Regions from separate parts of the Enterobacter sp. MG-EB028 genome, predicted to be linked through region 2. Evidence: predicted binding sites of a transcription regulator. Region 2 holds the regulator's gene; each other region holds the start of a gene.

Region 1 (2,912 bases), 810 kb from region 2:
GTTCAAATTCTTCCCGGCAGAAGCTAATGGCGGTACTAAAGCGCTGCAGGCGATTGCGGGTCCCTTCTCTCAGGTACGTTTCTGCCCGACTGGGGGTATCTCTCCGGCGAACTACCGCGACTACCTGGCGCTGAAAAGCGTGCTGTGCATCGGTGGCTCATGGCTGGTACCGGCGGATGCGCTGGAAGCGGGCGACTGGGATCGCATCACGAAACTGGCTCGCGAAGCGGTTGAAGGCGCGAAGCAGTAACTTATTCGCAGCATGAAAAACGGGCCTTTCGGCCCGTTTTTTCTATCCTGCTATCTTAACGTTCGCTGCCGCCGCTTTTGCTCTTGCTACGGCCTCGTCAACCTTATCCCCGGTGGCTAACGCCACGCCCAGACGACGCGTGCCGTCGATCTCCGGCTTGCCGAACAGACGGACCTGCAGGCCTGCGCCAACCGCACCTTCGACGTTATCAAACGTCACATTCTGGCTGGTCAACTGTGGCAGGATCACCGCCGAGGCCGCCGGGCCGTACTGACGGATGCCGCCAACCGGCAGGTCGAGGAAGGCGCGCACGTGCAGGGCGAACTCTGAGAGATCCTGCGAAATGAGCGTGACCATCCCGGTGTCATGCGGGCGAGGGGAGACTTCGCTGAAAATCACCTCGTCACCGCAAACGAACAGTTCCACGCCGAACAGGCCGTAGCCGCCCAGGGCCAGAACGGTTTTACGGGCAATCTCCCGGGCACGCTCCAGCGCCAGGGGGCTCATCTGCTGCGGTTGCCAGGATTCGCGGTAATCGCCATCTTCCTGACGGTGACCTATCGGGTCGCAGAAATGGACGCCGTCCACGGCGCTGACGGTGAGCAGAGTGATTTCGAAATCAAACTTCACCACGCCTTCGACAATGACGCGACCGGCACCGGCACGGCCACCCTGTTGCGCATAATCCCACGCACTATCCAGCGCGCTGCTGTCGCGAATAAAGCTCTGACCTTTACCGGAAGAGCTCATCACCGGCTTAATGATGCACGGGTAGCCAATCTCCTCGACGGCCTGCAGGAATGCGGTTTTGTCGCCCGCAAAACGGTAGCGTGAGGTCGGCAGCCCCAGCTCCTCCGCCGCCAGGCGGCGAATGCCTTCACGGTTCATGGTCAGTTTTGCCGCTCTGGCGCAGGGCACCACGCGCTGGCCATCCTGCTCAAGCGCGATCAGCGTATCGGTTGCGATAGCTTCAATTTCCGGCACGACGTAATCCGGTTTCTCCTGCATGATGAGCGTACGCAGGGCATCGCCGTCCAGCATGTTAATCACATAAGAACGATGGGCGACGTGCATGGCGGGCGCGTCAGCGTAGCGGTCTACGGCAATCACTTCCACCCCTAAGCGCTGACACTCAATGGCGACTTCTTTACCCAGTTCACCCGATCCCAACAGCATCACGCGCGTCGCCGCAGGCCGCAGCGCGGTTCCTAAACGAGTCATAATATTCCCCCTGAAAAAGATGCGCGCAGTATAAACGAAAACGTTTGCGTCTGTCTTGCGCAGGGCAAAAAGGCAGATGAGAAATTTGCGCTTCTTTAGCCTTAGCGGACATTTCCTGACGCCTGCTCGCATACGCTGTGGAAAATGTTAACCGTTAAGCGAGGGAATCCATGTCAGGCTGGTTAAATCAACTGCAATCCATGTTAGGACAGAAAACGTCAGGTTCCGGCGAGCAGGGGCTGAGCAAGCTGCTGGTACCGGGGGCACTCGGCGGGCTGGCAGGACTGCTGGTTGCCAATAAATCCTCACGTAAGCTGCTGGCGAAGTACGGTACCGGCGCGCTGCTGGCCGGTGGTGGTGCCATCGCTGGCACCGTGCTGTGGAACAAATACAAGGATAAAGTGCGGGCGGCGCACCGCGATGAACCTCACTATGGCGAGCATACTTCTCCGCTGGATTTGCGCACGGAGCGGCTTATTCTCGCGCTGGTGTTTGCCGCCAAAAGCGACGGGCACATTGATGATAAAGAGAGAGCGGCTATCGAACAGCAGTTGCGCGAAGCCGGGGTTGAAGAGCAGGGCAGAACGCTGGTGGCTCAGGCCATTGAGCAGCCGCTCGATCCGCAGCGTCTGGCGCTGAACGTGAAAAATGAGGAAGAAGCGCTGGAACTTTATTTCCTCAGCTGTGCCGCCATCGATATCGATCACTTTATGGAACGCAGCTATCTCAACGCCCTCGGCGATGCGCTGAAAATCCCTCAGGACGTACGCGAAGGGATAGAAAAAGATATCCGGGAGCAAAAACAGACGCTACAGGGCTAACTCTCGCCCCGGTGGTCATGTTTCGCTTGCATCATGCGCGGGTTTTGCCAACCTTATAGGGTGTAAAACTCAAAAGAATGATGACATGCCACCGAAAGCCCGACGTACTCCTTATGCGATCGTCACGCATGGCGATACGCGTATAGATAATTACTACTGGCTCCGGGATGATTCGCGTTCCCGGCCAGAGGTGCTCGACTACCTGCACGAAGAAAACGACTATGGTCGCAAGGTCATGTCCAGCCAGCAGGCGCTTCAGGACCAGCTGCTGAACGAAATGGTGCAGCGCATTCCCCAGCGCGATATCTCCGCGCCGTGGACCAAAAACGGCTATCGCTATCGCCATATTTACGAGCCCGGCAACGAGTATCCCATCTATCAGCGACAGTCGGTATTAAGCGCCGAGTGGGATGAATGGGACATTCTGCTGGATGCGAACCAGCGAGCCGCCCACAGCGAGTTTTATACCCTGGGCGGCATGTCCATCTCCCCGGACAACACCATAATGGCGCTGGCGGAGGATTATCTCTCCCGTCGCCAGTACGGCCTGCGTTTTCGCAATCTGGAAACCGGCAACTGGTATCCGGAAATGCTGGAAAATGTCTCCCCGGATTTTGTCT
Region 2 (2,912 bases):
GCTCTTTACGCACTTCCGGACGTTCTCCTGCACTGCCTTTCGGCAGAGAGAAGAACAACGCCACCATTGCGACCACGCCCAGCCCGGCCGTCGCCAGGAAGGACATACGCCAGCCGATCGCTTCCCCCAGCCAGGTTGCCGCCGGCACCCCGCCAATGTTGGCAATCGTCAGCCCCATAAACATGGTCGCTACAGCGCTTGCCTGCTTGTGTTTTGGCACTACGCTTGCGGCCACGACCGAGCCCAGCCCAAAGAACGCGCCGTGGTTCAGGCTGGTCAGAATGCGCGACAGCATCAGGGTAGTGTAGTCCGGCGAAATGGCCGAAAGCACGTTGCCCAGAGTGAAAATCGCCATCAGGAAAATCAGCGCATTGCGGCGCGCCCGGTGAGAAAGCAGAAGCGTCATCAGCGGCGCCCCCACCATCACGCCGATGGCGTAGGCGCTGATTAACATGCCTGCCGCAGGGATCGAGACGTCTACGCCCCGGGCAATAACAGGCAGTAACCCCATCGGGGAGAATTCAGTGGTGCCAATCCCAAAAGCGCCAATCGCCAGGGCCAGCAGGGGAAAATTGATTTTCATGCGTCAACTCCGGATGCCGTGTCATGTGGTGACACAGAACAAAGAAGCGGAAAGCATGACATCAATCACAAAAAATGAGAAGTTAACAAAATGGCAAAAGATTTTTGCCAGAGAAGTAACAATCGCGGCGATGGGGAGGGAGAAGGCTCTCCCTCCGCGTAAATCAGTGCAGTGCAGCCGTCAGACCGGCCGCGACAATCAGAGCCAGCACAACAACGGTGGTGAACAGCGAAAACTTCAGATCGGAACTCATCAATTTTTCTCCTTTTAATCCCCCCACGAAAAGTGAGCTTGCTCATTTTTGCACAGATTCCGTCAAAAATCTTCCTGGATTTATACTGATAACCACTTTACCTCTTCCCCTTTTCATCAAGATAGGCCAAAATTCCACGCTAAATTTATTAGCGTACCGGCCATTGACCCCCTCCTGACGTCCCGTGTCGTTTTCCTGGCGTGCCGCAATCCAAAATTGCGTGATAAGGGTGAGAGAAGGCAAACGTTTACCTTCAAGTTTTTCAGGAGCTTAGGATATGGTCTGGAGTGACATTTAATGGCAACAATTAAAGACGTAGCAAAACGCGCAAACGTTTCCACTACAACCGTATCACATGTAATTAACAAAACCCGCTTCGTGGCGGAAGAGACGCGCAACGCGGTCTGGGCAGCAATCAAAGAGCTGCACTATTCGCCAAGCGCGGTTGCGCGCAGCCTCAAGGTCAATCACACCAAGTCCATTGGATTGCTGGCGACCAGCAGTGAAGCGGCCTATTTTGCCGAGATCATTGAAGCGGTGGAGAAAAACTGCTTCCAGAAAGGCTATACCCTGATTCTCGGCAACGCATGGAACAGCATTGAAAAACAGCGCGCCTACCTGTCGATGATGGCGCAAAAGCGCGTGGATGGCCTGCTGGTAATGTGTTCCGAGTACCCGGAATCCGTGCTGTCGATGCTGGAAGAGTATCGCCATATTCCGATGGTGGTGATGGACTGGGGCGAAGCGCGCGCGGATTTCACCGATTCGGTTATCGATAACGCCTTTGAGGGCGGCTATATGGCCGGCCGTTATCTGATTGAGCGCGGCCATCGCGAGATTGGCGTGATCCCGGGTCCGCTGGAGCGCAACACCGGCGCGGGCCGTCTGGCCGGCTTTATGAAAGCGATGGAAGAAGCGCTGATTACCGTGCCGGAAAACTGGATCGTGCAGGGCGACTTTGAGCCGGAATCAGGCTACCGCGCGATGCAGCAGATCGTCTCCCAGCCGCACCGCCCGACCGCCGTCTTCTGCGGGGGGGACATCATGGCGATGGGCGCCCTCTGTGCGGCCGACGAGCTGGGTCTGCGCGTCCCGCAGGACATCTCCGTGATCGGGTATGACAACGTGCGCAACGCGCGCTTCTTCACGCCAGCGTTGACCACCATTCACCAGCCGAAAGATTCGCTGGGTGAAACCGCCTTCAATATGCTGCTGGACAGGATCGTCAACAAACGTGAAGAGTCGCAGTCCATTGAAGTTCACCCTCGCCTTATCGAACGCCGTTCCGTTGCGGATGGCCCGTTCCGCGACTACCGTCGTTAATCTCATTGCGGAGCCAGCCAGGCTGGCTCCCTCAGCCACTCCCGGTTAAGCGTTTCGCTGTCCCCCAGATAATCCAGAAGCCAGGCCATCGCCGGCGAAACATCATTTTGTTGCCAGGTGAGGCAGCAGGCCGCATCCGGGAACGGATTCTCCAGGGCCAGCTCAACCCACTCACCGGTGTCGATTCGCGGTCGCGCAAAATGAACGGGTACCATCGCGACGCAGAGCCCGGCGCTGAGGCACGTCGCCGACGATTCCCAGTCAGGGGCCACCACCCGCCGCTGGTTGTCCAAAAGCCAGGTGATACGCTTGGGCAGCGAGCGGGAGGTATCCTCCAGCACCAGCGACGGCCAGCCGCGCAGCGTATCATCGCTCAGCGGCCCTTCCATCTTCGCCAGCGGATGATCGCTTGCCACCACGCATTTCCAGCTCAGCATCCCCATATCACGAAAGGCGTAACGCCCCCCGACCGGGATCGCCTGCGTGGCCCCAATGGCCATCTCTGCCCTGCCGTCCGCCAGCGCATCCCAGACGCCGTTGAACACCTCCTGCGAAACCCGCAGTTCGACGTCAGAAAAATGACGGTAGAAATCGACAATCATCTGCCGGGTGCGCTCGGGCTTAACGATGTTATCCACCGCAATGGAAAGGTGTCCCCGCCAGCCGTTCGCGATCTGCTGGCACTGCTCGCGGGTGATCTGCATTTTTTTGATAACAGAACGCCCTTCCTTCAAAAACCACGCCCCAGCAGGC
Region 3 (2,912 bases), 1.5 Mb from region 2:
GGGCTCATGCCCGGCTCATCGCTCAGGATATCGCGCAGGTTAAAGCGTCCGCCGCGGCCGCCGTCGCTCACCAGCTCAGGCATGGCGTTGGACAAACCGCCCGCGCCCACGTCATGGATGAACAGAATCGGGTTGGCTTCGCCCAGTTGCCAGCAGCGGTCGATCACTTCCTGGCAGCGACGCTCCATTTCAGGGTTGTCGCGCTGCACGGACGCGAAATCGAGATCCGCGTCAGACTGGCCGGAGGCCATAGAGGAGGCCGCGCCGCCGCCCAGACCGATGTTCATGGCCGGGCCGCCCAGCACGATCAGCTTCGCGCCGACGACGATCTCGCCTTTCTGCACGTGATCGGCACGAATGTTACCGATCCCGCCCGCCAGCATGATCGGTTTGTGGTAGCCGCGCAGCTCTTCGCCGTTGTGGCTGTCCACTTTCTCTTCATAGGTACGGAAGTAACCGTTCAGCGCCGGACGGCCAAATTCGTTGTTGAACGCCGCGCCGCCCAGCGGGCCTTCGGTCATGATATCCAGCGCGGTGACAATGCGCTCTGGCTTGCCGAAATCTTCTTCCCACGGCTGTTCAAAGCCCGGGATACGCAGGTTGGATACGGAGAAACCGACCAGACCCGCTTTGGGTTTTGCACCACGACCGGTCGCCCCTTCGTCACGGATTTCACCGCCGGAGCCGGTCGCCGCCCCCGGCCACGGAGAGATTGCGGTCGGGTGGTTGTGGGTTTCCACTTTCATCAGGATATGCGCAGGCTCCTGGTGGAAGTCATAGCGCCCTGCTTCGCGATCGGCGAAGAAGCGGCCCACCTCGGAACCTTCCATCACAGCGGCGTTGTCTTTGTAGGCAGACAGCACGTGGTCAGGGGTTTGCTCCATGGTGTTTTTGATCATTTTGAACAGCGACTTCGGCTGCTGTTCGCCGTCAATAATCCAGTCGGCGTTGAAAATTTTGTGGCGGCAGTGCTCAGAGTTAGCCTGCGCGAACATATAGAGTTCGATATCGTTCGGGTTACGGTTGAGCTTAATGAACGCATCCTGCAGGTAGTCGATTTCGTCTTCTGCCAGCGCCAGGCCGAGACGCAGGTTGGCGTCAATCAGCGCCTGACGGCCCTGCCCCAGCAGATCCACGCTCTGTACCGGCGCAGGCTGATGGTGGGAGAAAAGCTTCTGCGCGTCATCGAGAGAGGCAAACACGCTCTCCATCATGCGATCGTGCAGTTCAGCCGCAACCGCCTGCCACTGCGCGTCGCTCAGGGTAGAAGCTTCAACATAGTACGCCACGCCGCGCTCCAGACGGTTAATCTGGCTCAGGCCGCAGTTGTGGGCGATGTCGGTAGCTTTGGAAGACCAGGGGGAGATGGTACCCGGACGCGGCGTCGCAAGGATCAGTTTGCCGGTTGGCGTATGGCTGCTCAGATTTGGACCATACTTGAGCAGGCGTTCCAGCTGTACGCGCTCCTCTGCATTGAGGGGGGCATTCAGGTCAGCAAAATGGACATACTCAGCGTAAATATTGCTTACCGGAAGGTCGGCCGCCTGAAAACGTGCCAGCAGTTTGGTAATACGGAAGGCAGACAGTGCAGGCGAACCACGCAGAATTTCCATCATAAGTCTCTCGTCTTCGAAGCGCCGGGGCGCTTACAGTGTGCGCAAGGGGGGAAAACGGGCGTCATTATAGAGAATCCTGAGCGTCGACGAAACCGTTTGCGTCGAAATAAAATTTGCGAAGATGTTTAGCAATAGATGTGACCTGTCTCTCTAATTGGTTGCCAAGTGGCGCAAGTTTACGCAAAATGCCGCTCATTCAATGGCAAACCTTATTGTTAACATGGCTACAGCAGACTGAGGCATCCGGCGTCGCAGAGAATTAACTAATTGAAAAAATTAAAGATTAATTATCTGCTCATCGGCATTGTAACGTTGCTGCTGGCAGTGGCCCTCTGGCCTTCCATCCCCTGGTTCGGCAAAGCCGAAAACCGTATCGCCGCCATTCAGGAGCGGGGGGAACTGCGCGTCAGTACCCTCAACTCTCCGCTGATTTACAGCGACATTAACGGCAAAATTATTGGTCTGGATTATGAGCTGGCGCAGCAGTTCGCCGATTATCTGGGCGTGAAGCTTAAAATTACCGTTCGTCAGAACATCAACCAGCTGTTTGACGACCTCGATAACGACGATGCCGATATCCTTGCCGCCGGTCTGGTCTATAACAGCGAGCGCAGCAAGAACTACCAGCCAGGCCCGACCTACTACTCCGTTTCCCAGCAGCTGGTCTATCGCGTCGGGAGCTTGCGCCCGCGTACGCTTGCCTCGATCAACGCACAACAGCTGGCGATTGCGCCCGGCCATGTGGTGATTGACGATCTGCGCGAGCTTAAGGAGAAGAAATACCCCGATCTGAGCTGGACGGTCGATCCCAAACTCGGCACGACGGCGCTGCTGGAGCAGGTCAAAGATCAGAAACTGCCCTACACCATTGCCGATTCGGTGGCGATCAGCCTTTTCCAGCGGGTGCATCCAGAAATCGCCGTGGCGCTGGACGTGACGGACGAACAGCCCGTTACCTGGTTTACCCATCTGGATGACGATCAGACCCTCTCTGCGGCCATGCTGGATTTCTATAACACCATTAATGAAGACGGCACGCTGGCGCGCCTTGAGGAGAAGTACCTCGGCCACGGGGATGACTTCGATTACGTTGATACCCGCAGCTTCCTGCGCGCGGTAGACAGCGTCCTGCCGGACCTTCAGCCGTTATTTGAAAAATACGCCCAGGAAATTGACTGGAAACTGCTGGCGGCGATCTCGTACCAGGAGTCCCACTGGGACACCCAGGCGACTTCCCCCACGGGTGTGCGTGGGTTAATGATGTTAACCAAAAATACCGCGCTGAGCCTGGGCGTG
Region 4 (2,912 bases), 1.0 Mb from region 2:
TCTCGGATATGGATCGCGCCATCAAATTTTATGAGCCGGTCATGCAGCTCGCGCTGCGTCGCGAGAAAATGGATTGCGCAGAGCTGGCGGTTTTTCCGCATGAGGATCCCGCCACCGGTGGGGCGCTGGCAAAATTTGACGGCGTTACACCGTCTTTGCAGGGCGCTATTATTTACCTGCATACTGACAATCTGGCGGCGACGCTCGATCGCATTGCCTCCGCGGGCGGCGAGTGCGTGTTTGGCCCGCTGGAACTGCCGCATGGTATCGGCACTATCGCACTGTTTACCGACAGCGAGGGTAACCGCGTCGGCCTCCATCAACCTGCCTGAGAGCGGAATGAGATATGACCCGACGCGCTGACCGTTTGTTTCAGATTGTGCAGATCCTGCGGGGCAGGCGTCTGACAACGGCAGCGCATCTGGCGGACCGGCTTGGCGTGTCCGAGCGCACGGTCTACCGCGATATCCGCGACCTGTCGCTTTCCGGCGTGCCGGTGGAAGGCGAGGCAGGAAGTGGATATCGGCTAATGTCGGGTTTTGATCTACCGCCGCTGATGCTGACAAATAAAGAATCCGAAGCGCTGATGGTCGCGATTCGCCTGCTCAAAACCTGGGGAGGCGAATCGCTGTCGCGCGAGCTGGAGTCGGCCCAGGAGAAGGTGCTGGCTATCCTGCCCGAGGAGAACCGTCGAAAGGCGGAGCAGACGCGGATCTACGCCCCGGATTTTTGCATGCAAAGCCACTCCCGCAGCGATTTTGACATGATCCATCAGGCGATTTCCGCCCAGCGCGTATTGGCGCTGCATTATCGTGATGAAGCCGGGCAGCTCTCAAAACGTGAGGTTCAGCCGCTGGGCTTGTTCTTCTGGGGGGAGCGCTGGCTGCTGGCAGCGTGGTGTGAACGGCGCGATGACTACCGCTGTTTTCGGCTCGACCGGTGTCTCAATATTGTGCAGACGGAGAGGCGTTTCAGCGAGAGTGCGGACAGGTCTTTGGCGGATTTTTTGCGGAAGGTGAGGCAGTAAAAAGCCGGGTGGCGAGGTAAAAGCAAAACGGCAACGTGTGTTGCCGTTTTTAGTATTTGTTCCCTCTCCCTGTGGGAGAGGGGCAGGGTGAGGGCATCAGCCCGCACGGTCCCGCACTGATTAGAAGTTGTAACCTACGACCAGGTAACCACCCCAGCCGGTAGAACGAACGTGTTCGTTCATCCATACCAGTTTAGCGTCGTCGTTCCACTGGCCGCCGTTGTGCCAGTAACGTGCCACAACAGAGTAGTGCCAGTGATCGTAGTTCAGCGCCAGGATGTGACTGGAGGCGATGGAGTCATTGGTACGCTGCTTAATACCGTTCTCTGCGTAACCGCTCTTATCGCCCAGATCTGAACCCCAGTCGAAGTTGGTGAAGCCGATGTAGCTCAGGTTACCGCCCCAGAGTTGGGTAATTGGAACAAAGTATTTCACTTTGAAACGGTAGCCATCCCACTCGTTCTGGTTTTCAGCACCGTAGTTCTGCCACTGATATTTCGCGTATACGTTCAGGGACAGGCTCATTGGCAGGCCCGTGTCGATGTCGGTACCCAGACCCATATACCAGGTGCTCTGACGACCGGACTCGTTGCGGCCCATGTCGTAGATATAGTTGTTCGCGAAGTACCACTCTTTAAACGGACCGAAGCTTAGATTGGTGCCGGTCAGCTTGTCGATGGAGAAGCGCGGTTCGATCTCCATGAACAGTGGGGAACCGTGGTTCCAGATACCTTTAGCCTGAGAGTTACCACCGAAGAAGACCGGTGCATCCATATAGCCATAGAAATCAAACCAGTCTTTCTTGGCGAATGCTTCGTACTCCAGGTAGGTATCGTTGCGGATCTGTGGTCCGAAACGGGTGTGGTAGCTGCCTACCACGTTAACGCTCTGGTGCCACCAGTCGGAGAGGTATTGTGGTTTCTCGTTTTCCGCTGCGTTAACAGTGAAAGAGGAGGAAAGTGCCAGAACTGCACCGGCTGCGAGTAATGTTTTTTTCATAATCATGCCACTGATTGAAATTCCCTTCCGGGAGTGAAAAATGCGCGAATTGCGTTTCTAAATATTTCGTGTTTCTGCGGTGCCTATTATAGGAATCCCTGCTCACAAAAATATGTGTTGTTTCACATATCTCTCACACGCGTAATCGATTGCGTTCACGTTTGCGTACTTTAAACGGCCGGGATTGTAGCGGCAATCATTTCTGTTGCCAATCCATACGAAATGTAAATGTTAGCGGAGTGACATTTCACTCCGCTCAAAAGGAGGGGATTACTGCGCGGCGGGTTGGATATCGTGAATGCGGATAAAGCCTAACTGCTCAGGCGTAAGGCCGCTTAACTGAAGCGGAATATCCACATCGCTGGGCGCTAACACGCTGGCCGGAGCGGTGAACAGCTGATTCTTCACATTCACCTCCTGGTAATTCTCCGTGGTGCCCTGGATCTGTCCCCATTCGACGGTACCGCTAAAGGCTGGCAGCGGATCGTTAGATTCGCCATGAATACGCAATGTTGCGCGCGTACCATCCGCATTCGCCGCCACGTTCACCAGCGACATTTTCAGCGTGCCAATCTGGCTGTTGAGCAGAGCAGGCGTGTTTGCCCCCGGCAGCAGGTACACCCCGCTGCTGGATTTGGCGTTCAGCGCGTTTTGCTGGGTGATCTTCACCGTTTCTTTGTTCAGTTTGTCCATCGCCGTGTTGAGCGTATTCACGCTTTGTTTCATCTGACGAACTTCGGTTTGCTGTGCACAGGCACTGAGGGTGAAGAGGCTCCCCACCAGTAAAATTCTCAGGTAACGTCTTGTCATAGCGTTTATTTCCTTGAAATAACGGATCCCCATAATGGTAGCCAGCAACGCGTCGCCAGACATAGATCCTTTGTCT

The links. The regulator PurR, encoded in region 2, represses purine synthesis genes. The targets are predictions, from matches to a motif close to CANGCAAACGTTTGCNTG.
Region 1: the regulator PurR is predicted to act here: its motif matches at 1,505-1,522, upstream of purT (formate-dependent phosphoribosylglycinamide formyltransferase).
Region 3: the regulator PurR is predicted to act here: its motif matches at 1,702-1,719, upstream of purL (phosphoribosylformylglycinamidine synthase).
Region 4: the regulator PurR is predicted to act here: its motif matches at 2,165-2,182, upstream of ACR42C_RS05000 (nucleoside-specific channel-forming protein Tsx).

What each region holds. Positions count from the first base shown of each region.
Region 1 is NZ_CP195079.1:2,902,989-2,905,900, reverse strand. It holds gene kdgA (bifunctional 4-hydroxy-2-oxoglutarate aldolase/2-dehydro-3-deoxy-phosphogluconate aldolase) at 1-250, shown strand, start outside; gene purT (formate-dependent phosphoribosylglycinamide formyltransferase) at 293-1,471, opposite strand; gene ACR42C_RS13810 (tellurite resistance TerB family protein) at 1,642-2,292, shown strand; gene ptrB (oligopeptidase B) at 2,378-2,912, shown strand, end outside.
Region 2 is NZ_CP195079.1:2,091,971-2,094,882, reverse strand. It holds gene ACR42C_RS09980 (MFS transporter) at 1-583, opposite strand, end outside; gene cydH (cytochrome bd-I oxidase subunit CydH) at 747-836, opposite strand; gene purR (HTH-type transcriptional repressor PurR) at 1,134-2,159, shown strand; gene punR (DNA-binding transcriptional activator PunR) at 2,162-2,912, opposite strand, start outside.
Region 3 is NZ_CP195079.1:3,598,365-3,601,276, forward strand. It holds gene purL (phosphoribosylformylglycinamidine synthase) at 1-1,616, opposite strand, end outside; gene mltF (membrane-bound lytic murein transglycosylase MltF) at 1,884-2,912, shown strand, end outside.
Region 4 is NZ_CP195079.1:1,081,148-1,084,059, forward strand. It holds gene ACR42C_RS04990 (VOC family protein) at 1-332, shown strand, start outside; gene ACR42C_RS04995 (helix-turn-helix transcriptional regulator) at 347-1,027, shown strand; gene ACR42C_RS05000 (nucleoside-specific channel-forming protein Tsx) at 1,148-2,026, opposite strand; gene ACR42C_RS05005 (SadB/YajI family lipoprotein) at 2,297-2,836, opposite strand.